2 linked regions of the Bdellovibrio bacteriovorus genome follow. The protein of the gene in region 1 interacts with the protein of each later gene in a pairwise test. Links are inferred from orthologs where the notes say so. Each region holds a gene or a part of one and is shown in the gene's direction. Other genes may lie near its edges.

Region 1 (15,162 bases):
TGGTCCGGTCAATCCTGCACAGCGCCCTCCGAACCCCGCATCTAAAGCCTATATTAAGGAGCTCTTTAAATCCGCTGGAAAAAGCGAAGGCCTGATCCCCGATGGAGACGCCATATATGCGGAACTATTTTTCGGCGACTATGTTTCTAAGGTGTCCGACGAGTCTCGCGAAAAAGCCATCGGTCGATTGAATGAGCAGGGACGGCAATATTTAGAACGCATCAAGGCTACATGTCTGATCAGTCCGTCAGTATCAAAAGCAGCTTCTGGGGATACGGAGAATGCCAAAGAGGGGGATGTTATCACCGTAAAAATGGGATTGTCTTCTTCCGGTCCGGGGTGTGAGCTTTTGGAAAGTAAAAATGCTGATATAAAAATCCAGTATCTTAAAAAAGAAAAAAACCCAGAAAATACGAAGACCGTAGATCGCACAATCAGAGATGAGGTTGAGACGGAAACTAGAGAAATTCGTAATGCGCAAGTGATCAACGCCGTCGGTTTTAAATCTAGTAAGACTCAACGTGTTTCTAAGTCTGATTCCGAATATACATTTGAACGAGTGTCCGGCTCACCAGAATATAAGTATAGACAGGTTTCTAGATATGCAAATGCCGGGTCTTCAACTTCCGAAAGCGTGATGGCTAACGGCACCGTGATCAAAAGTACCAGCCAAAACTATTCAAGATCTGAAAGATTAGTTGACGAAAATGGCGTGGAGACCAGCAAGTCGGAAAGCTCTAACATCTCAAAGATGTCAACTCCGGGCGGTGCAATTTGGATTGGATACTCGAGAGTTGATAACGAGCCTGAGGCTTTTTATGTCAATGGTCAGCAGCTTACTGAAGCCGAAAGAAATGAATTGTTTGGAAGTCGATAGTTTTGAGCGCTGACATTCTGACTTAGGTCTTGTTTTGTCAGCGCGGTTTCATTGTTGTGGGGCTTATTGCTATTCTGAGTTTGCGACATCTTTGATGTCGCATCTGCCGCGGAGTTGCCCACAGTGAAAAAGATCGTTTTACAGCTGGTATTTGGATTCGTCGTTTTACCTTCCGCGCTGGCAGGAACTCTTTATTATTTAAATCAAAATGGTTTTTTTAACGTCGCTCATATAGAAGTGGTTTTAGAAAATCCTCCCGCAGGCCAAGAACAATTTTTAAAACCGCATGTCGACGAACTTGAAAAATTATTGTCGAAATATCGTGGTCTTTCATTGTGGACGGTAAAATTAAAAAACATATCTAAAGAGGTTTCATCCCTAGATTGGGTGGACGGACTGAATATCAAGCGGAGCTGGCCTACAACTCTGTCGGTACGCGTACGTCCTCACGAAGTTAAACTTCTTTTTATGGCGAAAGGTGGAGATCTTTTGCCAATCATCAGTAGTGGTGATTTTTTAGAGCCCGTGAAAGCCAAGCAAGCGCCCGATGTGGCGTTGCTTGAAGGGGAAACGTTTCTGAAAAAAACAGAGCTGCGAAAAAAAGCCGTGGAAGTGATCGAACAAATTCCGAATGAAGGTTCGTTCAGTAAAAAAACAATTTCGGAAATTCGCTACGATGCTAAAGAAGGTTTTTGGATGACGATGATAAAAACTGGCATTCGAGTGAAAATGGGTGAAGATCAAATGGCTTTGAAGGCCAAACGGGTCAGCCAAGTGGTTGATTATCTCGAAACTCGCCAGTTTGACGCGCGCGTCATAGATGCGAATCTGTCTAAGAAAGTCCTTGTCAGGTTGCGTAAGGATCCCTAAGCTTAAGTCTGGATAGTCTTAGGTTGAGTCTAACTCCGTCTAAAATTCTCCATAAGGCCTTAAAATGATTTTGAGGCTGATTGCAACATAAGCTTTAGGCATCCGTGAGGACTTAAGGATGAGTACATCAAAACCGAAAGCACCGGTATTGGCTGGCTTGGATATTGGTTCAACCAAGGTCTCTTTTGTCATTGGCACAGTCACTACCGAAGGAAAAATTGAAATCGCCGGCGTCGGCACCGCTCCGAATACAGGTATTCGCCAAGGCGTTGTCATTAATATCGAAGCCACCACCGAATCCATAAAAAAAGCAAAAGAAGAAGCGGAATTAATGTCCGGTTATTCAGTCTCAGAAGTCTGGGTTGGTGTTGCCGGAACTCACATCACTTCTTTTGATTCTAAAGGAATGGTGGCTATCAAAAATCGTGAAGTCACCGCCAGTGAAATCGAGCGTGTGATTGATGCGGCCAAAGCTGTTGCCGTCCCTGCTGATCGCACGGTCTTACACGTACTGCCTCGCGAATTTAAGGTCGACGGCCAAGACGGCATCACGGATCCTATCGGCATGTCGGGCATCCGCTTAGAAGCGAATGTGCACATCGTGACAGGCAGCCAAAGTGCTATCAATAATTCTGTTAAATGCGTTGAAAAAGCCGGATTAAAAATTGCGGGCTTGGTGCTAAGTCAATTGGCTTCAGCCACGGCCGTGATTTCTAATGACGAAAAAAATCTGGGTGTCTGTGTTGTCGACATGGGCGGCGGCGCTTGTAATGCGTTGTACTTTGTTAACGGCAGTGTTGCGCATTCTTCAACAATCCCGGTGGGTGGACAGCATTTCACACACGATGTGGCGGTGGGGTTGCGTACTCCACAATTTGCGGCAGAAGATTTGAAAAAGAAATATGGATGCGCGATGGCCTCGATGGTCAATGAGACTGAGACCATTGAAGTGGAAGGCGTTGGTGGGCGTAAGTCCCGCGTGATTCCTCGCAAAGATTTAGCCGACGTGATTGAAGCGCGTGCGGAAGAAGTTTTAAATTTAATTGCCAACGATCTGCGCATGAGCGGATTGATGCCTTTACTTGGATCAGGAATTGTCCTGACGGGTGGAGCAAGTCAATTAGATGGTTTGGTTGAGATGGGTGAGTTTATTTTTGATATTCCGGTTCGTCGTGGTTCGCCTCGTGAAATCGGTGGATTAACAGATGTTGTGAAGTCTGGAGAGTTCTCAGCAGTTGTTGGTCTGATGTTATATGCTTTAAGCCAGCGCAAAGATTTGGGTCTGGGGCATCAGCATGAAGTGAACATCAGTGAATCTTTTGATGGATTCACGAAAAAGATCAAAGATTTTTTTGGACAGATTTTTTAGTTTTTAATTTTTTTTACTGGCGGGTGCTGTTTTCGAGGACAGCCAAATAGTTAACTGGGGGAGGCAAAATGTTTGAGTTAGAGGAAAATATCAATATCGGAGCGAATATCAAAGTTGTTGGTGTCGGCGGCGGTGGAAGCAACGCGGTGACCACGATGATCGAATCCAATATGTCCGGTGTTGAGTTCATCGTAGCCAACACAGACATCCAAGCTTTGAATGCCAACAAAGCTCCTAACAAAATCCAACTGGGTATCGACCTTACTAAAGGTTTGGGCGCTGGTGCGAATCCAGATGTGGGTCGCAGAGCAGCTATTGAGTCTTACAATGAAATCGTAGAAAAATTGGAAGGTTCTGACATGGTTTTCGTCACTGCTGGGATGGGTGGCGGAACAGGAACTGGTGGCGCGCCCATCGTCGCGAAAATTGCTCGCGAACTAGGGGCTTTGACGATCGGGGTGGTGACTAAGCCATTCTTATTCGAAGGTAAAAAACGTAGCAAACATGCTGATGGCGGTTTGCAAGAACTCAAAGAAAACGTTGATACCTTGATCGTAATCCCAAATCAAAAATTGCTTTCAATCGCTGCAGAGAAAACGCCCCTTTTGGAAACTTTCAAAAAAGCGGACGAAGTTCTTCTGCAAGCGGTGAAAGGTATTTCTGATTTGATCAACATTAGAGGCTTGATCAACTTGGACTTCGCCGATATCCGCACGGTTATGTCAGCTAAAGGCATTGCGATCATGGGAACAGGTGCAGCTCGCGGTGAAAACCGTGCCGTTGAAGCAGCGACGGCAGCGATCTCCTCTCCACTTTTGGAAAATGTTAAAATCGATGGCGCTACAGGTATCATCGTGAACATCACGGGCGGATCTGATCTTTCACTTTACGAAGTGAACGAAGCAACGACATTGATCACGGAAGCCGCTCACGAAGAAGCTGAAATCATCTTCGGTGCAGTTATCGATGACAATATGGGTGACGTCGTTCGTGTGACAGTGATTGCGACGGGATTTGATTCTCATGAAGTGAAGCTTGTGAACGATATGACTCAAGTAAACCAAATGCAAAACTTCTTGAATCAGCAAGCAGCGCAATTCGGCGGTCAAATGAATACATTGCCGCCAATGCCACAAATGCCGCAATTTCAGATGCCGGTGATGCCTCAGATGCCAACAATGCCGCAGATGCCTCAGTTTCCACAAATGCCGGTAATGCCGCAAATGCCTCAGCAAGCACAACCGCAGCAACCAGCGCAGCAAATGCCGACGGAATTGCCGCCAATTGCGACGGTGCAAACTCAAGTAATGACTTTCACGCAAACTCAGTCGCCAGAACAGCACATCACTGAAACTGTGGTAACTCCACCAGTTCCAGCAGTGACTCCGCAAATGGCTCAGCAAGCAGCGCAAAATGTAATGCCGCAAATGCCGGCTTCTCACCAAGCTCCAGTTGCTCCGCAACCGGCTCCTGAAATGGCAACGCCGATTGCACCGCAAATGGAGACAAATGTGTCTCCACGCGATTTGTTGCTGGCAAAAGCACGCGCTTTTAAGGAAAGCCAAAGCTTGAAAGATCGTCACAACACTCCAGAGCAACTTTCAATGAACGTGGACCACGAACAGCAATCACTTGATGAAGCTCGTCGCATGGCTCGCGAAGTTTTAAGTTCTCCTTTTTCGAATCAAAACTTGGAAGTTCCTGCGTTCATTCGCAAGAAACAAGGATTCGATCTGAATAAAGAATAGTGGAAGCCTGGTTTTTATCTGACATCCACTTGAAAACCGCTGAAGAGCGCAATGGGAAAATCCTGTTGCGCTTTTTGCGTTCTTTGCTTAATGCAAATCCGCAGCAAGTTCATTTATTTTTGGTGGGTGATATCTTTGATTTGTGGGTGGGTCCGCACACTTATTTTGCCAAAAAGTTTTGGCCTTTAATGGAAGCATTAAAGGATCTAAAAAAGGCCGGTGCTAAAATCACTTACATCGAAGGCAATCACGACGTGCATGTCGAAGGTTACTTTCAAAAAAAACTGGGTGTTGAGGTCTTTGTCGAAGCCCAGCATTACTTGATCGATGGCGTGCGCGTGCGGGTTGAGCACGGAGATCTGATTAATCTGCAAGATGAAAAATATCTGAAATATCGCAGCATCATCCGCAATCCGCGTATTAAGCCCTTAGGCAATATCTTGCCGGGTCAATTTTGGGATTATATCGGCAATAGAGCCAGCAAGAAAAGCCGTGCGCGCACTTCCGATTACGCCAATCGTAATACCGATCAGCTTGTGCAGATGATTCGTGATCATGCCGTCAAAGTTTATCCGGAAAAACCATTTGATATAATTATCTCAGGCCATATGCATGTGTTTGATGATCATCAAGTGGCCGTTGACGGTAACACGTCTGTACGCTCAATTAACTTGGGCTCATGGTTTGAGCCCAAGGTGAAAGTCTTCCGTCTGAAAGACGGCATCGGCGACTGGGTCTATTTACCTGAATAATTAGGTGGTCCCAAAAACCGCCCCTATCCCTAGGTTCTTCCCGTGTTTTAAGCACGGCGCGCCCATCGCTCGTGACGTATCATTCTAAGATATGAATGGCCCGCTTCAGGTTAAAAATAGCAGGATGGCTAAAATAACCAGTTTAAGAAAATCTTTGGAAAACCGAATAGTACCTTGCTGGGGTATATTCATAAAAGTCTCCTTGTTCGGAAGGGGACTTTTCATCCATAAAAAAGCGGTCTTGGGACCGCTTTTTTATTTTGCAAACTTCATCTCTTGCTTATCTATTCTTAAAACTATATCGGCCGTTGAGGTCGTCCGAGGTCCGGTTCCTACTTGCCAGAAGAGCAGTAATGAACCGACGGAACCACTTTTACTTTTGGTTCTTGATCGCACATCGAAATGTCTAAAGCTTCGCCGCGAGCTTTCGCGCTGGCTAGGATATTTGCCATTTTTAAGTATGTCGGTGTGAGTGTTTCGCGAATTTTTGAAACCACGTTCTGGTAAGGTTTTCCCGGATTTCCAGCTTCGTAACCTCGAGGACACATTTCCTCATTTAAAGCGTGAGTTTCTGAGTCATAAATAGAAGTCCAAATTCCCCAAAGACCGGCAAGGTATCCCGTGCGATCTTCGCCCACGGTGCAATGAAAATAAATATTACGACCCGCTTGAGTGGCATTTTCAATCACTTGCAAGGCTTGGATGGTCATTGCACAAGCCGCTTTAAAATCTTTGATGTCTTTCCATAAAAAGGGAATATGGGTGATGTTCTGAGGTTGAATTCCGAGTTTTAATAACTGGGCTTGTTCTTTGGCGACTTCGCCTTTGGTGTCATTTTTAAAAATCAAAAACTCAGTCACGCCCGCATTAATGAGCTCGTTCATTTCGGCCGTATTTTTCGGAGCCCGTCCGCGAAGCACCGCTGACTGATCTGTCGAAGTGACGACGTGGGCATTAGGGATGCTGATGCCTTCGATGGCAGCGTTTGATGGGGCAGTGGCAAAAATGGCTAAAAAGGCGATAAGTGTTTTCATGCGGCTCTTATATCTGAGCTCGGCGGAATTCAAAAATGAGGGTTTCAAAACTTAATATGCCCAATTCGAATAGTTATCTGTTCGAAATCCTTTGGGAAAGTTTGGCCTCGTATTTATGGATAATAATGGTTTACAATGGATAATAAAAGATATATATTGCTATCTATGGATAATAATGAATACCTTGATTTTGACGAAGCTGTCGCTTTTCTGAAGACCACCCCTAGCACTCTATATAAGTGGTTGCAGGCGGGGAAAATTCCGGGTCATAAGCTGGGCAGACAATGGCGTTTCTTAAGGGAGGAATTAGAGATCCATGTTTCGGGGAAGGCCTCTCGGATCAATGTGCAAAGGGATTTTCTTCAGCTTTCAGAGATTTTGCAGTCTCGAAAGAAAAATAAAAAGGAGACATCAATGCAATTGGATACTCACACTTTGGCCGAACAAATCATCTGGGATGCTTTTGATCATGGAGCACGCTTGGTGCATATTTATCCCACTAAGGGAAAGTACGAAATCTCTTATCGTAATAACGAGGGCTTGGATAAGCTTAGTTCCATCCAAGAAGACTTTTTTCACGAGCTTGATTCAAGCTTAGTTTCTTTTTCTTCTCCGATAGGGCAAGAAGACTCTCGTCGCTTTCACCTTAATCGTGAGCAAGGCGAGTCTCTGCAGATTCGTTATCAAAAAATTGAGACGGTCACCGGGCCTCGTTTGACCTTAAGAATCTGGCAGCCGGAAAAAGATGTTCTGTCTTTGGAAAAGATCAGTGGGGGAGATAAAGAGGCTTTGAAGAGATTCAAAAGCTGGACCCAGAAGGCCCACGGAATTATTATTGTCACCGGAGCCCCAGGATCAGGGAAAACGACCACAGTGCATTCGTTGTTAAACGAGCTTCGATCTGAGGGCCGAGTGATTTTTACGATCGAAGAATCTGTGGAGATGGTCATTGAGGGTGTTAATCAAATTGAAGTTAAATCCAGGAAGCCCGAAGATTTTGCGAACGTCTTTCACCAAATCCATGGATCAGATCCTGATGTTATTTGTTTGGGGCTGTCTTCTTATTTTGGCAATGAAGAACAAGTTTTTGGCGCGGCTTATGAGGCGGCGGCCACGGGGCACTTGGTGATCATTCAAATGTCCGAAAGTTCAGGCGAGGATGCTTTGAAACTTGTAAAAAAATACACCAGGTACAACGTGGATCCATTGATTGTGGGTGTGAGCAATCAGGTGCTTATTCCCCAAGAGGATGGACGTCGAAAAGTGAAATATACATTTCTTTAAATGAAAAAGGAGCCATTCCGGCTCCTTTTATTTCAAAATTTGAAATTTGAAACTAGAAATTCATCGTGTAACCGATCAGACCTTGAAGACCTGACATGGTGGTTTTTAAGTCCGAACCATTACGCTCAACTTCGCTGCCACCGCCACATTGGCTGATGCCGGGGATCGAACCATTGGTGCAACTGCCACCCGTAGTCAGGTTGCGCTCGATAGGGAGGTAACGAAGGTTTCCCTCAACCGTTAAGCAGTGAGCGTCGGTGAAACAAAAATCAACACCGATGCCGCCCATCGCTCCAAAAGCACCGCCTTTAAAATCTAAAGTTTGCGAAGGGGCTGTGATGGAACCGTTTAATTGACCGTAGCCAACGCCTGTTTGGAAAAAGAATTTGATAAAATAATTTTCCAAGGCGTAAATACGCATCATGGGGAAGATCGTGTAACCAGAAAGTTCGTATTTGTATCCGCCACCATCCGCAGATTGCATAAAATAGGAGGGTCGCAGAATGAAAGAATACATGGATCCACTGATGCGATATCCCCAGTTGCCCACAAATTCCCAGGCACTGCTCATGTCCTTAACGTTTGCACCGGTGTCTTTAGCTGCGCCATTGATATCGTCTTGAGCGGCCGATACCGTAGAAATTCCTAAAGTCAGTGACATGTCACCTTCAAGGCTCGGACGGCTGCTGACTCTTCCACGTTGGGCAAAAGCATCTTGGGTGAAAAGAACAGATGCAAAAATGGCAGCCGCAATAAATAGGCCTACTTTACCAAAAGTTTTCATGTCGGATCCTCCTGATCTTGACTATTTTTAAATGGCTTTTAATAGGTTCAAAGATTCACCCTGAAGCCGCAACTGTTTAGGAAGAGGTGTGGGCACTCTTGGACGAAGGGCCAATCTGTCTTTTGTCTAGCAGAGTATTGGCTTACAAAATTCACGGGCTGTGAGAGGCTGAAAATATGAAACATCTCTTAGAAAAAGTTCTGTCCTCTAAGCAAGTCTTTCGCGGCCGTTATTTGAAAGTCGAACAAGATCAAGTTCAAGCTCCTGACGGAAAAACATATGTCCGTGAGTATATCTTGCATCCGGGCGCTGCGATGATGATTCCTCTTCTCAGTAACGAAAAAGTGGTCATGGTTCATCAATATCGTCATGCCGTGAAACAAGTTTTTTTGGAATTTCCAGCAGGGAAGCGTGATCGCGGCGAAGAAACTTTGCTCACCGCACGAAGAGAGTTGCGTGAAGAAACTGGTTATGAAGCCAAGGATTGGAAGTTCTTGACCACGATCCACCCGGTGATCGGCTATTCCAATGAACATATCGACCTTTTTCTAGCGCGGGATTTAACGGCCGCGCCTCAGCAGCTAGATCACGGGGAGTTTTTAGAGGTTGTTGAGGTGTCCCCGGACGAACTTATGAAATTTGTTCGTGAAGGTAAGGTCACGGATGTAAAGACCCAGATCGGGGCTTTTTGGCTTGATAAAATCCTCCATGGGGAGTGGAATTAAGGGGGCAAGGAGCCTTCTATGCATATCCAGTCAAAAGACAGTTTTAAATCCAAAGAAGTTCTGAATGTTGGTGGGAAGTCTTATACCATCTTCAATTCATCTAAAATCAATCACCCAAACTTAAAAAGACTTCCTATCTCGTTAAAAGTTTTGCTTGAGAATTTGCTTCGTCATGAAGACGGCCTGCATGTCAGCAAAGAAGATATCGACGCACTTTTAAGTCTGGATCCTAAAGCCATGATGCGCGAGATCTCTTTTTTCCCGGCCCGCGTTTTGATGCAAGACTTTACCGGCGTGCCGGCGGTTGTCGATTTAGCCGCGATGAGAGACGCGATGAAATCATTAGGTGGCGATCCCAAAAAGATCAACCCACTGGTGCCGGTGGATTTGGTGATCGACCACTCGGTGATGGTGGATTCTTTTGCCAGCCCTAAATCTTTTGATGAAAACGTAAAAATGGAATTTGAACGGAACCATGAACGTTATGTTTTCCTTAAGTGGGGTCAAAAAGCTTTCCAAAACTTCAAAGTGGTTCCCCCGGGAACAGGGATTTGCCATCAAGTAAATTTAGAATATCTTGGTAAAACTGTTTGGAATGAAAAAGATGGCGGCGTTGAATACGCTTATCCAGACACACTTGTGGGAACAGATTCTCACACCACGATGGTGAACGGTTTGGCCGTTCTAGGTTGGGGTGTCGGTGGTATCGAAGCGGAAGCCGTCATGTTGGGACAGCCTTTAAGTATGTTGATTCCTGAAGTTGTTGGTTTCCGTTTAGAAGGGAAACTTCCCGAAGGGTCCACGGCGACAGACTTAGTTTTAGTCATCACGCAAATGCTGCGTAAAAAAGGTGTGGTTGGTAAGTTTGTCGAATTTTATGGACCAGGTCTTTCAACAATGCCATTGGCGGATCGTGCGACGATCGCCAATATGGCGCCGGAATACGGAGCTACATGCGGTTTCTTCCCGATTGATGAAGAAACCATGAAGTACTTACGCCTTTCGGGCCGTCCTGCAGAAACCGTGGCGTTGGTTGAAGCTTACGCGAAAAACACGGGTATGTGGCGTAAAGAAGAAAATGAAAAAGATTATTTCTTTAACGACACATTAAGTTTGGATATGTCGACAGTTGTTCCATCATTGGCGGGACCGAAACGTCCTCAAGATCGCGTGGTTCTGACAAATGCTGCCAGTGATTTCCAAAATCAACTTTTAACTGGATTTCAAGTTGCCGCTGATAAAACGTCTCGCGCTTCTTCGGCCCAAGCCGTTGAAGGTGGAAACTATCAAGTCGGCAATGGGGACGTGGTAATTGCCGCGATCACCAGCTGTACGAACACTTCAAACCCATCAGTGATGTTGGGGGCGGGGCTTGTCGCAAAAAAAGCGATCGAGAAAGGTTTGAAAGTAAAACCTTGGGTGAAAACGTCACTGGCTCCCGGATCTCAAGTCGTGACCGATTATCTTGAAAAATCAGGAATGCAAAAATACCTTGATCAAGTGGGCTTTAACCTGGTTGGTTACGGGTGCACGACTTGCATCGGGAACTCAGGTCCATTGCCAGCGCCGATTGCCGGTGCGGTTGAAAAAGGAAACCTAACAGTGGCGGCGGTTCTTTCTGGGAATCGTAACTTTGAAGGTCGTATCAACCCGCATGTCAAAGCTAACTACTTGGCATCGCCAATGTTGGTGGTGGCTTATGCTTTAGCGGGCAATATGCATGTTGATATTGCGAAAGATGCGATCGGTGAAGACTCTGCCGGCAAGCCGGTTTATCTAAAAGACATCTGGCCAAGCAATCAAGAGATCGCGGATTTAGTCAATAAAACCGTAGAAACGAAGATGTTTGATTCTCGTTACGGTAACGTGTTTGCGGGAACAGATGATTGGAAGAAAATTGAAACGACTTCATCACAAACTTATTCTTGGGATGAAAGTACTTACATCAAAAATCCTCCGTATTTCGAAGGCATGAAAATGCAGCCGGGATCGGTCAGTGAAATCAAAGGGGCCAGTGTCCTTGCGGTTTTAGGTGACTCGATCACAACGGATCATATTTCTCCGGCGGGTAATATTAAAAAAGATTCTCCAGCCGGCAAGTTCTTGATGAGTAAAGGTGTGCAACCTGTGGACTTTAACTCTTACGGAGCTCGTCGTGGTAATGATGATGTGATGGTGCGCGGAACTTTTGCCAACATCCGTATTAAAAATGAAATGATGGGTGGTGCAGAAGGCGGCAACACCAAATACATCCCGACGGGTGAAGCGATGTCGATTTACGATGCGTCGATGAAATACCAAGCGGCAGGAACACCACTGGTAGTTTTTGCGGGTAAAGAATACGGGACTGGATCTTCGCGTGACTGGGCGGCGAAAGGGACCCGTCTGTTGGGTATCAAGGCGGTTATCGCTGAAAGCTTTGAACGTATCCATCGTTCAAACTTAATTGGTATGGGCGTATTGCCATTGCAATTCCATCCCGGCACAGATCGCAAGACTTTGAAAATTGATGGAACCGAAAAAATTGATATCATCGGTATCAATCCAAGTATGAAAGCTCAGCAAGATTTGACTTTAGTGATTACACGCGCCAATGGTCAAAAAGAAGAGGTCAAAGTGCGTTCACGCATTGATACCGCAGTTGAGCTTGAGTACATGAAAAACGGCGGTATTTTGCACTATGTTTTAAGAAAGCTGATTTAATCAATTTTTAGAGTTGAAAAATAAAAACGCCGTTCCTAACACGAACGGCGTTTTTAATTTCTGCTTTGTAAGATGCATGTACTTTAAGGGTGCGGCAGAACAAAGAGATGAAAAAAATAAAAATCTTAGCAAGCATCCTTCTGTCTTTAGTTTCTTTTTCAAGTCTGGCTTTAAACTTAAATGATCTGCAAGGCGACTCTAAAACCACGTATTCTTCACCCCGAGGCGTGCAAGAAGTTTGCGTCGTCCCCAAAAAATGGCCCGGGGGCATGTATAAAAAAGAGGATCCCGCCAAAGAAACTACGTTATGCAGTTATGACTTTCATCGCAACGTCGGCATTTGTCCTAAGTACACATCGACAAATCCGGCCATTCTTTTATTAGAACCGACGGCTCAATATCCCAAGGAGGTGATTGATGCCTCTCAATGCAACTACAAAGCGATGGACCTAAACAATGAAGCCAAGTTTAAGCAAAGTATTTCATGTTCTTATACTCCAGCCATCTTAGCTTATTACCATGTCTCACGCGCCCTCGGAGGGGGCGGCCAAGTTCCGGTGAATGTTATTCGCACGATGGATATCCGTATTCACGAGGATCTTGCAAATAAAGCGGTGAACCATCTGCGGGACTCGAAAGACTTAATTAAGACCATTTGGGAGCAATTCGCCCGCACCCATCAAAACCCACAGAATTATCCCCTGCTTTATGACAGTACCCAAACTCAAGTGTATGGCGCCTTGATTGATAACATAAAAAAAGAGGAGCAATACATCGAGGTGAGTGGAACGGGCAGTTACGATCGACGATATGAAAGGTTCATGCAGCAAAAGCCGTTTTTAAGACTGACAGACGCTCAATCAGTATCCCAAAGCGTTGGGACATCGGATTTTACCAAGGTTGCGCAGATCGTGCTGCAGATGAAAGATGTGAGCGATATGGTTATTTTAGATCGCATTTTAAGTCAGCAAGATCGCATCGGGAATATTCATTTTAAATTGTTCTGGTATTTTGTTGAGCCAGGGTCGAACACTTTCAGTCGTAAAAAATCTGATGCCAAAATTGAAAACGGAAAAATCATTGTTCCACCGGCGGAATCCCAAATCATGGCAGGAAAACAAGCGGTGTTGCTCAAGGAAATGATCCTTAAAGACAATGACTGCGGCGTTATCAAAACAAATATGATGAAAGAGGTTGGAGCCTTAGAAAAAGTTCGACATCTGAGTTATTCGACCTATCGCCATCTGTTGAGATTTGCTCAAGACTTAAACTCATCTGCCGCAAAAGATTTTTTCAAAGCAGAACTGCTATTTTCTGAAAATGACTTCGCAGGGATTTTCAAAAACACCCAAGAGGTGAGAAATATTCTGGTGACTAAGTGCCAACAAGGTCAGTTGCATTTTGATGTGGATTTGGAAGACTATGTGCCAGGGGCAAAGCCCCCAGCACGCAGTTGCTTGTAGCTATAAAGCCGCCGGTTGATCCAGCATCAGAATAAACGCATACTCGGTCGCAGTTTCTTTTAATTGATCAAAGCGACCCGAAGCCCCACCGTGGCCGGCCTCAAGATCCGTTTTTAACAGAATGACCGAGTCCCCTTTATTGTGTTCGCGCAAGCGCGGCACCCATTTCGCAGGTTCCCAGTATTGGACTTGAGAATCATGCAGGCCGGTGGTCACTAACACATTGGGATATCGTGCATCTTTGACGTTGTCGTAAGGCGAATAGGACTTGATGTAATCATAAGCCGTCTTTTCATTGGGATTGCCCCACTCGTCATATTCAGAGGTCGTCAGTGGAATGCTATCGTCAAGCATCGTGGTGATCACATCGACAAATGGCACTTGCGCTACCATGCCTTTATAAAGATCCGGTCGCATATTCATCACCGCTCCCATCAAAAGGCCGCCGGCACTGCCGCCCATGGCATAGATGCGTTGAGGATCGGCGTATTTTAAATTTACCAGCTCCATCGTGCAGTCGATGAAATCATAAAAAGTATTTTTCTTATTTACGGTGCGCCCTTGATCATACCATTCGCGGCCCATTTCAGAGCCACCGCGGATATGGGCTTTGGCGTAGACAAATCCACGATCAACAAGACTGAAGATCTCGCTGTTAAACCAAGGGTCCATATTGGCGCCGTAAGACCCATATCCATAAACCAGCATGGGGGCGGATCCATCAAGCTTTAGATCTTTTTTCATGATCAAAGAAACAGGCACTTTCGTTCCGTCACGCACTGTTAAGAAAACACGCTCGGTGCGGTAAAGGTTTTCGTCGTAATTAGGAACTTCATCACGTTTTACTAGGACCTGTTGGTGAGTCTTCATATTGAAATCATAAACCGATGAAGGCAGGCGCATGGATTCATAATCATAACGAAGAGTGTCCGTATCAAACTCACGGTTGTCGCCGACGGAAGCTAGATAGCTTTGATCCGCAAAAGGAATTAAATACGGATTTTTCCCTTGAAGGTCCATGATTTGCAATTGTGTGATGCCGTTAAATCTTTCTTCAAGGACTAGATAATTTTTAAAAACAGTCACGTCCATCAAGTAAGTATCTTTGCGATGCGGAACGAGTTCTTTCCAGGCGGAAGCGGCCGTGTTAGTCAGTTCGGCCGTCATCAGCTTAAAGTTCTTAGCATCTTTATTGGTGGTGATGTAAAAGCGATCCACATGGTCTGTGACCATGTATTTGACTTCTTTTTCCCTTTTTTGAAATAAGGTGGCTGCATTCAAGGGGCGATCCGCGTCGATATAGCGAATCTCTGACGACAAGGTGCTAAATGAGCCGATATAAATAAATTTGTCAGAAAGTGATTTATAAACGTAACAAGAAAACGTTTCATCTTTTTCTTCATAGATCAATTCGGCTTTATGGGTTTTTAAGCTGTAACGAAAGATCTTATGCACGCGTAAAGTGTTGGGATCCTGCTGTGAATAAAAAACCGTTTCATTGTCATTGGCCCAAGCCATGTTGCCCGAAACATTTTCGATTTTATCCGGCAGCA
Region 2 (15,228 bases), 920 kb from region 1 along the record:
CCAAGACATGACATGATCATCGTGGGAACTACTGATACGGATTTTAAAGAGTCTCCAGAAAATGTCAGCTGCACACCTGATGACGTTAAATATTTGCTGTCGATCACGGATCATTATTTTCCGGGTGCTGAAATAAAACACCAAGATATCATTGCGAGTTACGCGGGTGTTCGGCCGCTGGTAAATGACGGCTCTTCGACTGAGGGAAAAACCAGTCGGGAACACACGATCATCAATGATGAGCGTGGAATTACGTTTGTGGCGGGCGGAAAATATACGACGTATCGTTTGATGTGTAAGCAAACCGTGGATCATGCTTTAGAGTCCTTCACCTTCGAAGAACGTCTTAAGTTTGGTAAGTCTGACACCTTAAAGCCCTTAAATCAGTACACAGGACCTGAAATTTATCACCAAGCTCAAGGCTTAGCTTCAGCTTGGGCTAGCGACACGAGACGTCCGGTGGGTGAATTGAAGCTTTTGACTGAGCGTTATGGTCAAGAGGCCGCAGAAATTTTAAACAAATATCCTTCGCAATATACGTACTGGCAGCTTGAGGCCGCACAAGCGATTGATTCGACAATGTGCATGCACATGGCAGATTTCTATTCGCGTCGAGTGCCTTTATTTTTGGGTGATCGCAATCACGGCGTGCAATTTATTGACGAAGTTGGGCAGGTATTCCAAGAAAAGTTAGGTTGGAGTGACGAGCGCTTAAAACAAGAGGTGCGTCAGTTGACGCACTATATGGGCGATGAAGTCGAGTGGAAGAAGCACTTCTCCAACCAAGATCTTTAAAAAACGGGGACAGTGATTTTTGCAAATCTCCCGAAAAGGTCGAGGCGGATGACGGAATGCATAATTTCCGTCGAAATCTACACCTAAATATCTGCATTGACTCTGGTTTTTATCGCTCCTAGACTTATCGTAATTGATCTAATTGAAAATTTTTGTAAGTGGGATCTCAGCATGAGTTTTTTTGACAAAGTTCAAGACTATTTTTCTAACGACATCGCCATCGATCTAGGCACCGCGAACACCCTTGTGTATGTGAAGGGACGCGGAATTATTCTTGATGAACCTTCGGTGGTTGCCGTTCAAAAAAATTATCGTGGTATGCAAAATCGCGTTTTGGCAGTGGGTAAAGAAGCCAAAGACATGTTGGGAAGAACTCCTGGAAGTATCGTAGCAATTCGTCCCATCAAAGACGGCGTGATCGCGGACTTTGAAGTGACTCAGTCAATGCTTAAGTACTTCATCGGAAAATCTTTGGGCGAGAAAAAATCTTTCATCCGCCCAAGAATCATCATCTGTGTTCCTTACGGAATCACTCAAGTTGAAAAGCGCGCAGTCAAAGAAGCGGCTCAATCGGCGGGTGCGCGTGAAGTGTACTTGATCGAAGAACCAATGGCAGCTGCTATTGGCGCGGGTTTGCCGATCACCGAACCATCAGGCAACATGGTTGTCGATATGGGTGGTGGTACTACTGGTGTCGCGGTTATTTCTTTGGGTGGTATCGTTTACTGTAAATCAATCAAAGTTGCGGGCGATAAATTTGATGAGGCGATCATCAACTACGTACGTCGTCAGTTCAATCTTTTGATCGGTGAAAGAACGGCGGAGCTTATCAAAATCCAAATCGGTAATGCGTATCCATTTGAAGAAGAAAAATCAATGGAGATCAAAGGTCGCGACCTCGTTGCCGGTGCGCCGAAAACTATCGAGATCACTTCATCGCAAGTGAACGATGCTTTGATGGATCCATTATCAGAAGTTGTGGATGCGGTTCGTACGGCATTAGAAAAAACTCCACCAGAACTTGCATCTGATATCGTAGATAACGGAATCGTACTAACAGGTGGCGGAGCTTTGCTTGCGAACCTAGATGTACTTCTTCGTGAAAGAACTGGACTGCCAGTTTCTATCGCCGAAGATCCATTAAGCTGTGTTGTCATGGGTTCCGGCAAAGTTCTCGACCAGCTGGACCTTCTCAGACAGCTTACAGTAGATTAACATACAAGGATCTATGACCGAAAATGACGTAAAGTCTATCGCGCTGTTTTTCTATTTCGCCTTATTGGATGATCAAAAGGCGGTAGAAGCCGCATCGCAGGCCCTAGCCTTAGGTCGTGCTCGTAAACAAAGAAATCCAGAATTAAAAAATCCCGTGGCCCTTGTCGCGGCCACGAAAGCCGTTTGGGATAAGTTCAAAGCGCGTGTAGCACGGGGACGTCCTAATACAACAATTGAATCTGGCTGGTTGATTCCTGATGGCGTCGATTTAGGACCTTGGCGCGAGTTTCAGAAGTCTGCTTCTGAAGACGAGCTGCTCACGGTGATCTGGTCAAAAATTTTAAAGATTGAAGATGATGATATTTCCGAAGGATTGGGAATCACGCAAGGAACCATTCGCTATCGATTGGGTCGTGCGCTTCGCAAACTTGGAAGCATGACACAAGGTGTGGGCAAATTTAAGCATGGCTCAGCAGGACGATAAGATTCCTCTTTCAAAGAAAAATAAAAGGGAGATGTCTCCCTTTATTGGGCATGAGCTCCTGTATGACTATTTGTCCGGAAGCTTAGATAAAGAACGTCGTCTTGCCGTTGAAGATCACGTCAAGTTTTCCCGTGATGCGCAACTGGATCTAAGCAAAATTCAAAACGGCCAACAGTATGCAGAAAAATTATCTGAAACAGTGGTTTCTCGTCCAATCATCGATCTGATTGGAACGCCTTCAAATTATCTGACCGTTTTGATGCAAAAATCGAATTTCGATAAATGGCCTCAAGGTGTGAAGTGGGGACTTGAAGCGTTGGTAGTGGTTTTTGCTATCGTGGTTGTGCTTACGATTATGCCTTGGCAAAAAATCATGCAGCTCACAGATATCGGATCAAAAGAGGTTATCTTAGCCGAAGCGACGAAAACGGAGACCTCGGCGCCTGTTCCAGATAAGCCTGAATTCGTGGATGAAGAAGTTAAATCATCTACACCAGTGGTGAAACCAAGCGAAACTGTGGCGGCGGTGCAAACTCCGTCTCCATCAGCATCACCAACACCACAAAAATCTCCAAGTGTTGCAGCTTCTGCGACCCCTAAGCCGACAGCAACGGTGGCAGCTGTTACGGCGACAGAAACTGCAACCTCGGCAACGGCATCGGGTGGTTTCTTGTATCGTGGCGAAGTTGAAATCACGAATATTGATTCTAACGGTCCTAAGATCACTGAAAAAATGGTTGAACTTGGCGGACGTAAAGCCGGTTCGGTAGAGCTTGGGTGGAAAAAAACTCCGACGTCTATGTATTATCACTTCACAATTCCAGAAGCGAAATACCAAGACCTTCTTACGTTCATGTCGACTTACGGAACGCCTAAAATTTCTAAGGAAAAACATCCACGTGTCATGCCAGATGGAATTATCCGTTTGATTATCACGGTGGACGAAAAGAAGTGAAAACTTTAAGGCGCAGACCCAAAAGATCTTTGCGAACGATCTTGATCGTCTGGTTCGGTCTTTTTTCGATTATCCCGCTAGCATTCGTGACGGCCTATTCGATGGTGAAATACGAAAAGGCCATCGATCATGAGCTTTCGCAAAGGCTCAGTGGTAATGCGCGAGAAATCGAAGTCGTTTTATCTGATTTAAAAGCCAATATGCAACAAAAGCGTGATCGTTATATTCGCGATCCCAGTTTGATCTACCATATGACAGTGGGGGACGGCTCCACGATTCGGGGCCTGTCCACCCAATGGATCCGCAATGACAATGTTTCGAGTCTGACGTTCTTTGATCGCGAAGGACGCATGCTTTCCTCGGTCTTTAAAGATGATAAAGACAATGTGCGCAGCTTTATGCCGGTTCAAGATGCGGTCTTTCTTTCCGCGAAATACATGGCGGATGTGAAAGATAAAAAAGAGCTTTCTTTAGCTGAAACCAATGAAAATCAAAAAGTCAGTTTAATCATCATTTCAAGAGTGAACGGTTCTGGTGGTCGCACCGTAGGTTATTTAGAACAGACGATGGCTCTTGATAGAGTTTTCGTACAACGACTAAAAAATCGTCTGAAATCAGAGTTGATCTTTTTGGGTGACGGTGGACAAGTGGCCGTGGCTAGCCATCAGGATTTTTACCTTTATAAAAAAGATTTTTTCCGATCTTATTTGCGCCCGGGTGCGGATCCTTTCTTTGATTTGACAGTGCGAAATAATCCTTATGGGTTTCTGACATATCCCTTGAACTGGGGCATCACAAAATTTTATGTGGCTTTAGGAGCCTCGAAAGTTGAAGCAAAAGCTGTTTTAAAAAACGTCAACTTCGCTTTTATGACTGTCGTCGGTGCTGTCATCATTCTTTTGATTGTGACTATCTTGATTACTTCAAACTGGGTTTTGAAACCATTGTATGATCTGGTGGATGCTTTACAGTCCTTTGAATCCCAAGAACAGGCTGTCACTATTCCAGTAAAAAATGATACGGAAATTGGTTTGCTGACAGAGTCGTTTAATGAAATGAGTAAGAAGATTTCACAAGCTCGGGGTGATCTGCGTAAAAAAATAACCGAACTCGAGGCGACAAATAAAGAGTTAAAAGACACGCAAACTAAGCTTGTTCACTCCGCGAAGATGGTCAGTTTAGGTCAGCTGGTTGCGGGGGTGGCCCATGAGCTCAATAATCCGATTGGATTTATTTACAGCAACATGACTCATCTTAAAGATTACTCCGAAAAGCTGATAAAAATTGCTGAAGTTGCCGAAAACGAACCCGCTAAGCTGCACGACGTAAAAGAAGATTTCGAATTTGATTATATCGTAAAGGATTTGCCAAAACTTGTAGCCTCTTGCCAAGATGGCGCACGTCGTACGCGTGATATCGTTTTAGGCTTAAGAAACTTTTCGCGTCTTGAAGAAGCCAAGCTGCAAGAAATTGATGTTCATCAAAGTTTAGATACAACGTTAGATCTTCTTCATGGCGAAATCAAAAACCGCCTTGAAATTCATCGTCAATATGAACCTACGCCACTGATCCACTGTTATGCCAGCCAGATCAACCAGGTGTTTATGAATATTCTTTCTAATGCGGTTCAAGCGATTGAAGGAAGTGGGCACATCTGGATCTCCACGACGGCCTTAAAGGATTTTAAAGGCTCGAAAGATCGTCGGGGATGGGTGCAAATCTCAATTCAAGACAGTGGTAAGGGAATGTCGACATCGACCATTGAAAAAATCTTCGATCCTTTCTTTACAACCAAAGGCGTCGGACAGGGTACGGGATTGGGCTTAAGCATCTCTTACGGAATCATCCAAAACCATGGGGGCGAAATTCAGGTACGCTCTGAAGAGGGCGTAGGTACTGAATTTATCGTTGTAATTCCTGTTTTCCCTCCTCTGCAAGAGAAAAATCCCACACTTACGTCCTAAAGCTTTCGTCTAGGCCTCCCGAAAAGATCCGTATGAGAATGCTGATCGTTTTAATTATGATTTTCGCTGGCAGTTCAAGTCTTGCTAAGGATTCAGGGCTGGTTTTGTCGGGTGTCGTGCCGCTTGCGGCAGAAGTCGTTGTTCAAAATAATCAGATCATTCATAAATCATCTGCAGGCTTAAAAACCAGCGTTCAAAAGCGCGCTATAGCCTCGGTTATTCAAGTCACCGCTCCTTAGACCAGATATTTAGACCCACAGTTTTCGCCATTCTTTCTCGCTGCAGAGTCATCTAATCTTATTACATGTATAACAAAGTCGTCTTCGCCGCTCTTAGTGCGGTTCTTATTCCCGCGTTTGCTCATGCTTTTCGTTTAAGCCCTATGGTTGTGCAGTTTGCCCCCCATGGAAACAAAGCCACGCAAGTTTTGCTTTTAGAAAACCAAGGATCGGAAAAAGTCCCGGTACAAATCGAAGTTTTTGCGCGCAGCGCGGATGCAAAAGGTGAAGAAGTTCGCACTAAAACGGATGACTTCGTGGTTTACCCAGAGCAAGTCGTGCTGTTGCCGGGAGAAAAAAGAAATGTGCGTGTGACTTGGTCAGCGGATCTTAAAGGACCTGACGAACAAGCTTATCGTATTGTGGCTTCGCAACTTCCGGTAAAGTTCAAAGAAAAAAATTCAGCTCCGCAAAATCAAAATGTAAATTTGAACTTTCTTTTACAGTACGTGGCTTCGGCTTACGTCGTGCCAGAGGGAGCTAAAGCCCAAGTGAGAGTTAAAGAGGTAAAGCGTATTGATGCTAAGAAGGTATCTTTGCTTTTAGCCAATGAAGGCACAGCCCACAAAGTTTTAAAGGCAAAGAGCTTATCTTTTTATAGCGGTGATAAACTGTTACTAGAAATGGCGACGGTTAAAGAATTTGAGAATGTAAATCTTTTGCCTAAGTCTCAAAAGACTCTGATTGTAGCGGTCCCTAAAGATGTTTCCGGAGCGAACCTTCGCGCCGAAATTTCTTTATTGGAGACCGGCGATTGAGATTTTTGATTTTTCTATTTTCATTCTTAACAATCTTAAGTGCTCATGGGCAATCAGTGAGGCCCGCACTTGCTAAGCCGTATTTCGTGGCGCCCGTCATTTTAGATAAAAAGGCCATTGTCGAAGTTTGGATTTTTCCTCGCGACGAAAGACGTCAGTTTTCCATTGAAGCAAAACCTTTATTAGAAGCTTTAAAATCTTACGTCCCAGATTCTACGATCAGTCTTTTGAAACAAAAGACATCACCTCAAGGCGTTATTAGTTTAGTTGATTTAGAATCTGTCGGTATTTCCACGCATTTTGATGAAAGCCGCTTGGATATTACCTTGGCGATTCCGATTAAGCACCGTAAGAAATCAGATTTAGATTTAAACTATATTGAAATCGATGACCAAAAATTTCTTCGTCCCTCAGGGCACAGTGGGTATTTAAATTTACGTACCCAGCAATCATACCGCTATGGGGAAGTTGAGACGGAAAAGCTGCCCCTCAATGGACATTTGGACTTTGTCGAAAACATCCACGGCTATGTTTTAGAATCCATGGCCGACTTCACCGAAGGTGATCAGTACCCATGGCGCCGGCAGGACACGCGCTTGCGTTTTGATAATGAAGATAAAATGATTCGTTATACGCTAGGAGATTTAACCTTAGGGGCCAGGGGCTTTCAACAAGCACCTAATGTCGCGGGTCTGTCGGTTGTGCGAGAATTTTCAATTCAGCCTTATAAAACGTTAAGACCTTTAAGCAATACCGAGATCGTCATTAAAAGATCATCTCTTTTAGAAATTTACGTGAATGGTTTTTTATACAGCCAGCTTAGAATGGCGCCAGGAATCTTTAACATCCGTGACTTTCCATTGGCGACTGGTCAAAACTCCGTTAAAGTGCGTATCCGCGATGACCTAGGGCAAGAAGAGACCTATGATTTTTCCGTTCTTTTTGAAAACACACTGTTAGGTAAAGGCATCCAAGAGTTTTCATATTCCGTAGGCCTTCCGTGGACGGAGTCCGGTGCAGATCGTGCTTATAATGACAAGGCCTCTTTCTTGTCGGCGTATCATCGTTGGGGAGTTTCTGATCAAGCAACGGTGGGTCTAAATTTTCAGAATTATCTTTCAAAAACGATGGCCGGCGGGGAAGTGTCCGGAATAGTTAATTGGGGATATCTGTCTTTGGATGCCGGTTTTGCCGGGCAGGGAAATAAGACCCAAGGCTTTGCGCAAAGATTTCGCTATCGCAGTTTAGATCGCATGTACGGCGTGGATCTTCCGCTGCTATTTTCTTTGGAAGCAGAAAATCGTGATGAGGCATTCCAAGCCGTCAGCGTCTCTGATCTTATTACAAATAACTACGTACAACGCTATGACACACAAATAAGCTTACGCCATAATGACGGCTGGGTATTTGGGGTTGGTGCAGGAAGAATTATTTACGTCGGAAATGCGGAACAAGATAACTATCGCGCAAACCTCATTGTGCCCTTAACAAGACAAGCTCGCATCGAGTTTGGTTATCAGCGCTCAAACCCCGCATTGCCGGGGCAAGATCAGGATCGCGGCCTTGTCTCCTTTAACTGGTTAGAATCTCAAGGACGTTACAGTGCAAGTGCTTATTACGATAGCTTAAATCGCAACACCAACATAAATCTGAACCGCAATGCTAAATATCGTTACGATGATTTTAATGTCTTAGCGGCATTTCAAAATTCGGATTCGACAACCTCTGGCAACTTAACGGCGGAATACTTAGCTCAGCCCTTCAGTCTGCGTCTAGATCATTTTACTTCTCAGCAAAATAGCACGACGATCCATAATACCGGGCTGGGCCTGAATACAGCTTTGGTGTGGGCAGGTTCTCACGTATCATTAAGTCAACCGATCGCGGACAGCTTCGTCATCGTCAGCGCAGATCGACTTCCTGCGGGACAAGAACTGCTTATCAATCCGTTAGATGAAAAAGGTGAAGCGCAACTGGGTCCTCGTCGCACGACGGTGGTTCGAGACATGTCGGGCTATTATAAATACTTTATCAATGTTGACTCAACCAGCCTGCCAATCGGTTATCTTTTGGATCAAGAGTTTTATCCGGTTCAACCCACCTATCGCAGTGGTATCGCTATCGATCTGAATCTGCAACGTCGAATCATGGTCCGGGGTCGTTTAGTGGATAAAGATCATCAGCCAGTGGCTTACCTTGCGGGAGATATCGTGAATGCGAAGGGCGAGTTGGTGGATAACACATTCTTCACCAATAAGGATGGCGGATTCCTAATTGACGGTTTAGAGCCAGGTTCCTATAAAATGATGACCGGACAGGGATCTTGGAAGACTCTGGAATTTGAGGTGGCCGATCATCCAAAAAATATTCTGAATCTGGGAGAAATCACGTTGGAGGAAGCGCGATGATAAAATATTTTATCGTCCTCATGAGCGTCTTAATCTCGGGAACGGCGTGGGCGCAAGCCGTGTGTACGAACATGCAGTTGCAAGTGAATCAGACTGCGTTCGACTTAGTATCAAGCCAAACGGTAAATCCCACGTTGGTGGTGAAAGCAAATACCAATCCCGGAGCGTGTGATTTTTTTATCACTTTTGATTATGGCCAAGGCACTTCGTTTTCTAGTCGCGGCTTAAGATCTGGCGGAAATGTTTGGCCATTTCAATTGGCCAAGAATGCGGCGGGCACGCAAATCATTAAACGTGTCGGTGATATTTCAAGTTCCAACGACATCCTTTCAGGAACATTGACGGCGGGAAGCAACGATCGCCAAGTGAACGTGAATTATTGGGCTATCCTGGATATGTCCAATCCATGGTTGCCTCGCGGTGACTATGAGGACAACTTTACGGTGACTTTATATCGTGGCAGTCCGTTTAGTTCCTATGTTTTTATCTCTTCAAATTCAGTGCGTTTTCGTTACAGATCGGGAAGCCGGGTGGATATTTCATTGGTACCTACGGGTGGGGCCTTTAATGTTTCCGATACGACAGAGACTTTGAATTTTGGTGTTTTAACGACGGGTGCGACAAGATCTGCCGATGCGGTGATAAAATACAACGGTGGATATATCCTAAAAGCGTCCTCACAAAATAATGGAAGATTAAAGCATTCAACTCAGAATGAATACATAGATTATTCGGCGACGTTCAACGGTAGTACAGTTAGTTTGAGTGGAACCTCTTCAAATCCGGTTCAAATTATTAGGGAGTTAGGGCAAAGTCCCGCCAACGGGAAAAGAATTCCGATCGGGGTGACTATTGGAAACGTGACGGGAAAAAGAGGCGGACAGTATGCCGATACGATCACGTTGACTGTGACCTCTGCTGAATAAAAAAGCCCACTTTTTCGAGTGGGCTTTTAAGGAATTTTTTAATAAAAACTAGTTAGCTTCGATAGTTACCGTCAAAGTATCTTGATAAATACCTGCGGGAGCATTTGAAAGAGCGACCACTGATACGTTGATATCAGAAGTGTCTGTCGTTAAACCGGATAAAGCATTTACATTTTTAACTTCAACGCCCGCTACCGTCGGAGTTACTTCCGCGCCACCATCATAGCTCACTTTGTAAGTAGTTTTGTGATTTGCCGGTTGTACGGTGTGGCGAAGCTCGCCGTTTGTCGTCGAGGAAATTTTAATTTTATAACCCGTAAGGATGTTTGAAGTTTCTGTTGCCGTAGCCACTTTGGTGGAAGCTTGACCGGCCGTGATATTTAGCGTGGTAGCAGCGGGCTGCGCAGTAACAACTAAATCAAGAACTTGTTGTACTTCACCTTGAAGTAAAAGAGTTCCCGTTGTTGCCGCCAGAGCTGATGTACTTACGGCTAAAGTTGATAAAAGTGCTAGAGCGGTTTTCTTAGAGATTTTCATTTTCGGTCCTTGTGAGTTTAAAGAAAGGTTAATCTTTCACCGAATTTTTACTTCACGGGACGTGCCAGGGTTAAGACTCGGTTAGAGTTGCAAAGGCGATTTGATCACTGACTAAAGTTTCGACAGGAGAGCGTATTCCGCTGGACACCCTCTGAATAATAACAGGGGGTTCAGAGTTTTTCTCAAAATGAGAAGAAAAGGTCTCTCATATAAAGGAAACCATTGAACTTCCCGATACGAAAGTTATGGCGAACGATAAATCGCAAAAAGAAAAATCAATGCTCTTAGCCTTGCTCCTATTTTTGGCGGCGGGCGGGTTGATTTTTGCGTATTTAGGCGGAGACTCTAAGAGAAAACCAAGCGGTACGGCGGCAGTGGCTAAAACTAAAAAGTTTGAACAATCCGTCAATCGCCACCTGATGTTGACCAATGAGCGCATGGAGCTTGAAAAGCAGCGCATGGCTTTAGAAAACGCCAAGATTTTAAATAACCCCCTCAGCGCGACACGGCCCCAAAAAGCATATACCAATGATGATCGTTTAGATCTGTCATCAGATACTCGCGCGGCCGATGTGGCTAAGGATTTGGGTCGTGGTCCCCGACAAGAAGAAATTATTTCTCCGCACGATGTTGTGCAAAAAGAAATCTTCAATGAAGAGTTAGCTCGCCAGCAATCGCAAGCTTATCGTGAAGAGTACGCTCGTCAATTCGTTGAGAACGCGCGCCGCGGTGGGTACAAAGTAAAGTTGAGTGAAGACCTAAGTCGAGTGATTTCGGTCACTCCTATTCGCAATCCTTCGGCGGATTTCCAAGTCTTTGAAGGAGCAGGTTCCATTAGGGGCAGTCAGTAAATCCAATTTCCGGATTTCTTTTTTCGCCATTTTAAAAAATACCCATGATCAGCCATGCTGAAATAAGCGTCCGAGCTTAGGATAATATGATCATTCATGGGAATTTGGATGACTTGGGAAAGTCGATAAATCTTACGCGTCATTGCTAAATCTTGCTCTGAGGGAAGGCAATCATCGCTGGGATGATTGTGTGCCATAATAAATGAACTGGCATTGTTACGTACTAAGAAACGAAAAATATCTCGGGGATGAAGCAGACAGTGATCCACTGTGCCGCGAAACAACATTTCTTTTCGAATTAAACGCATCTGTGAGTTTAACGCTAAGATCCAGACCTCTTCGGAATCGGGGTTGTATTGCGCATTTAGACACTCGTAGGCCTGCAAACTTGTGGACATTTCCATAGATGGACGACAGTTGCAAAAAAGCGCCACCGTCCTCTGTCTAACAATGTGTTTCTGGGGGTCGGTTTGGGACTTGCGTGTCCGGAGTCCAGGACATATCCTTTGAAGGTCAAACCCAATTCGAATTGTAGAGGGAAGGTTTTATGAAAAAGAATTTAACATTGGCTTTGCTTTCATTGTCTTTCATTGCGACCGTAAGCTGCGGTCCAAAAGCGTTCGTGAAAGGTCAATATGATGACGTTAACCGCGAAAATTTGATGAATGACCAATGGTCCGAAACTGATATGCAAAAAGCTGTTCAGGATTTGGTAGCAAGCTTAATGAATTCTCCGATCATTACACAGTCTAAAAAAATGCCGGTGGTGATGGTTACAAATCTTCAAAATAAAACCAGCGAGCATATCGATACTCAAAGTATTATGGACATGGTTCGTGTAGAGCTTATGCAATCTGGCCGAGTGGCATTCATCGATAAAGAGGCTCGCCAAGATATCTCTGACGAATACAACTATCAAAACTCTGGCATGGTAGAAGACGCTTCTAAAAAAGGTCCCGGCGGTCAAATTGGTGCGGATTTCATCATCAACGGTCGTCTTGATTCTATCGTGCAAGAAGTCGGCAAAGATAAGTCAGTGTACTATAAACTGACTTTGAATCTGACGAACCTTAAAACCAGCATGATTCAATGGACGAACCAAAAGCAAATCCGTAAGACGTTCAAAAAGAAATCTATCGGTCTGTAATTCATGATTTTTAATCTGCAAAGACTCACGCTGGTCGTGGGTCTTTTTTTTGTGAGCGGTCTTTTGGGTTGTGCGACCTATCAGAGCAAGGTCGAAACGGCTCGCACCGCCATTGAAACAGGGAATCCGGATAAAGCCGTTAAAGAGTTAAAGCCCCTGGCAGAAAAAGAAGACGGCGATCAGTTAGTTTATTTATTAGACTATGCGACAGCCCTGCAGATCGCGGGCGATATCAAAGAAAGTAATAAAGCCTTTTTAAAAGCAGATAGACTTGCTGATCAGGTGGACTATCAATCCATTTCGCGTATCGCGGGGTCACTCGCTTTGAACGAAGAAATGGTTCAGTACAAAGGCGACACTTTTGAAAAGATCTTTATCAACGCATATCTTGCGATGAATTTTTTAGAGATCGGCCAACTGGATGATGCTTTGGTTGAAGCTCGCCGTATCAATGAAAAGTACTTGAAATACCGTGCGGATGAAAAACAAAATTTCGAGTTAAACTCTTTCAGTAAATACTTATCCGCCATGATTTGGGAAGCCAATCGTAGTTATGACGATGCTTACATCGCCTATGCGGAAACCTATAAAATCGATCCTTCAATTTCGACTCTTGGCGAAGACCTCATTCGTTCGGCAAAATTAGCGCGACGAATGGATACCTACAAAGATTGGAAAAAGAAGTTTCCAGAAGTTCAAGAAGAGGACTCTTGGTATGACCGCCGCAAAGGAGAGCTGGTTATTCTTTTTCAACAAGGATGGGGACCGCGCAAACAGGCATCCAATAACGAATATCGCTTTCCGGTACTCCGGCCGGTCTTCAGTGAAACTCAAAAAGCGCGCTTAGTGATTTCTGATTCCAATAAAGTTTTAGTCAGTCAAAAAGTGTACGATGTGCAGGAAGCCGCTATTGCCACGTTAAGGGACGACCAAGGCATTTTATTAGCCAAGCGGGTTGCGGGTCTGGCGACAAAAGCTGTTTTATCGGATCAAGTTCGACAAAAAAATGAGGCCTTAGGTGCGTTAGCATGGGTCGCGATGAATATCGCCGATCGCGCCGATGTTCGGCAGTGGTCTTTCTTACCGCAAACAATTCAAACCATCCGCATTCAGCTCCCGCCGGGAAAATATAAATTCCGTCTGGAAGGTTTAACTCATGGACTGAGCGCCACGGGCGAAAATCTGGCAGACCGCGAAATCGAAATCAAAGCTGGTCAAAAGAAATTCGCCGTTTGGCGCTCTGTAAAATAAAAAGCACAAAATAAAAAAGGCCCGGGGTGAACCGAGCCTTTTTAAGACAAACTTTTAAACCAAGAACTAGTTGTTCAAGTTAAGAGCAATACCAGGAAGGTTTGGAGTTTCGTCGTCTTGTTGAAGACCTGGAAGTACAGTTGCTTTTTCAGCAGCTACTTTAGCAGTAGTGTCTGTGCTGTAACGAGTAGCAGCAGAAGCAACACGGTTTTCAAGGTTTTGTTTAGAGCTGTCCGCAGAAGCATTTTCAACAACTGTGTTTACTTGTTGTTTAGTCATGTAATCCTGAGGGAAAGCACCAAGTTTAGCAAGGTAGCCCGAGATGCTGCCGTTGCCGTTTTGGATGATTTCGCGAAGGGTGAAAAGAGGAGCGTATTGAGATGCTTTCTTTTCAGCTTCGAAGATGATTTGCGTCAAAGTAGCCGCAGTGATGTCGTTTTTAGATTTATTGTCGATGACCATCACTTCTTCGTTAGTGCGGATCATTTTAGCGATATCATCTAAAGTCACATAGCAGCTTTGTTGTGTGTCGTAAAGTTTGCGGTTCTGATAGCGCTTGATGATTTTAACTTTAGAATTTGGCTTAGATGTCATTGTTTCGTTTTGGTTGATCAAAAGTGCCTCCCAATTTGAAATTTCCCCAAAATCTTAAGAAGATAGTGTGTGTTTTGATTCACCGTCCCCTTAGATGGGCGCAACCTATCCCCCCCGCCACCCCTTGTCAAGGGGTCCTCAGACCAAAAGAAAAGAAATTCTTAGATACTGTTTCGTCTCAAAAACCGCTCGGTAAAAGAATTCACAGACCTTTGTCTAAAGTTTTTTTCAAAGCCCGCCGAAAGGTCTAGGAGAGACGGCGAAGGCGCGGGAAAAATTTAATGAAAAATGAACAAATTCAAGAGGTTAGGTCTTCAGGAATGCTCCTAATAATGGGGCTGGTGGGTCTTTCTTTGGCCATTGTGGCCACACCCTGGAACCGCCAATTTCAGGATTCTCGGGTCGAAGTCGCACTGCAGAAAGCAGAGATCGTTGGCTACCAAGTTGTACAAATTTACCGCGAAGCGTCCAAGTCTTCACTGCCTGATGACAAGAAATCCCGCGTTCCAGCCTCTATCTCTTCGTCTGACAGCGCCTTTCCCGCCGACTTGCGCAGCACAGGAACCATGGGAACGGACCCCTGGGGAGCTCCCTTCCGTTATCGCATTTTGTCGGCAGATAAATCGGGCAATGTACGAATTCTTGTTTGGTCTACAGGACCCAATCAAAAGGCGGAAACAGCGGATTTGGACAATGAAGAGGCGGTCATCGCTGGTCAACCAAGCTATGCAGGGGACGACATAGGAGTCCTTCTCAGTATGACACACAATTAAGCACCGATTTAGGTCGTGATGAGGTCCTGGTGCCTCATGAAAGTCTCAAAATTTGCCGATCAGCCTAGTGACCAAGGAGATCTAATGTTTCCATACACTAGGGCCGCAATATTCCTTCCCTTTCTCGTAACACTCACGGCATGTGCGACGTTCACGTCGAATGAAACTGATAAAGCGCCGTATTACGAGTCTTCCTTCAACGATAGAAACAGAGCTCCTGCGTCTTTTGCTCCTCAGTCTGTTGCCTCTGGTCCGGACAACACGACGACGATTGATCCTCTCTACATGAGAA

What was found.
Region 2: the proteins of ftsA (region 1) and AZI86_RS07620 interact in binary tests that used the Escherichia coli proteins (3 or more experiments, as listed by UniProt). The link is inferred for Bdellovibrio bacteriovorus from one-to-one orthologs.

Annotation. Positions count from the first base shown.
Region 1 is NZ_LUKE01000001.1:631,257-646,418, reverse strand. Bases 1,069-3,990 are described here. They hold ftsA (cell division protein FtsA), read left to right. Parts: upstream 1,069-1,865; coding sequence 1,866-3,116; downstream 3,117-3,990. Other genes in these bases: ftsZ (cell division protein FtsZ), read left to right, coding at 3,185-3,990; AZI86_RS03030 (cell division protein FtsQ/DivIB), read left to right, coding at 1,069-1,747. Outside these bases: AZI86_RS03035 (hypothetical protein), read left to right, coding at 1-877; more of AZI86_RS03030, read left to right, coding at 1,001-1,068; more of ftsZ, read left to right, coding at 3,991-4,864; AZI86_RS03015 (UDP-2,3-diacylglucosamine diphosphatase), read left to right, coding at 4,864-5,616; AZI86_RS03010 (hypothetical protein), read right to left, coding at 5,949-6,650; AZI86_RS03005 (ATPase, T2SS/T4P/T4SS family), read left to right, coding at 6,816-7,934; AZI86_RS03000 (hypothetical protein), read right to left, coding at 7,987-8,718; AZI86_RS02995 (NUDIX domain-containing protein), read left to right, coding at 8,895-9,443; aconitate hydratase AcnA, read left to right, coding at 9,462-12,146; AZI86_RS02985 (hypothetical protein), read left to right, coding at 12,254-13,609; AZI86_RS02980 (S9 family peptidase), read right to left, coding at 13,610-15,162. UniProt on the Escherichia coli protein: Essential cell division protein that assists in the assembly of the Z ring. May serve as the principal membrane anchor for the Z ring.
Region 2 is NZ_LUKE01000001.1:1,563,688-1,578,915, forward strand. Bases 1-2,988 are described here. They hold AZI86_RS07620 (rod shape-determining protein), read left to right. Parts: upstream 1-966; coding sequence 967-2,010; downstream 2,011-2,988. Other genes in these bases: AZI86_RS07615 (glycerol-3-phosphate dehydrogenase/oxidase), read left to right, coding at 1-795; AZI86_RS07625 (hypothetical protein), read left to right, coding at 2,024-2,494; AZI86_RS07630 (hypothetical protein), read left to right, coding at 2,475-2,988. Also shown: more of AZI86_RS07630, read left to right, coding at 2,989-3,449; AZI86_RS07635 (HAMP domain-containing sensor histidine kinase), read left to right, coding at 3,446-5,413; AZI86_RS07640 (hypothetical protein), read left to right, coding at 5,446-5,652; AZI86_RS07645 (fimbrial biogenesis chaperone), read left to right, coding at 5,718-6,449; AZI86_RS07650 (fimbria/pilus outer membrane usher protein), read left to right, coding at 6,446-8,857; AZI86_RS07655 (spore coat protein U domain-containing protein), read left to right, coding at 8,854-9,783; AZI86_RS07660 (hypothetical protein), read right to left, coding at 9,832-10,320; AZI86_RS07665 (hypothetical protein), read left to right, coding at 10,566-11,171; AZI86_RS07670 (JAB domain-containing protein), read right to left, coding at 11,165-11,575; penicillin-binding protein activator LpoB, read left to right, coding at 11,719-12,318; AZI86_RS07680 (COG3014 family protein), read left to right, coding at 12,322-13,569; AZI86_RS07685 (polyhydroxyalkanoate synthesis regulator DNA-binding domain-containing protein), read right to left, coding at 13,636-14,184; AZI86_RS07690 (type II secretion system protein), read left to right, coding at 14,445-14,936; AZI86_RS07695 (tetratricopeptide repeat protein), read left to right, coding at 15,021-15,228. UniProt on the Escherichia coli protein: Forms membrane-associated dynamic filaments that are essential for cell shape determination. Acts by regulating cell wall synthesis and cell elongation, and thus cell shape.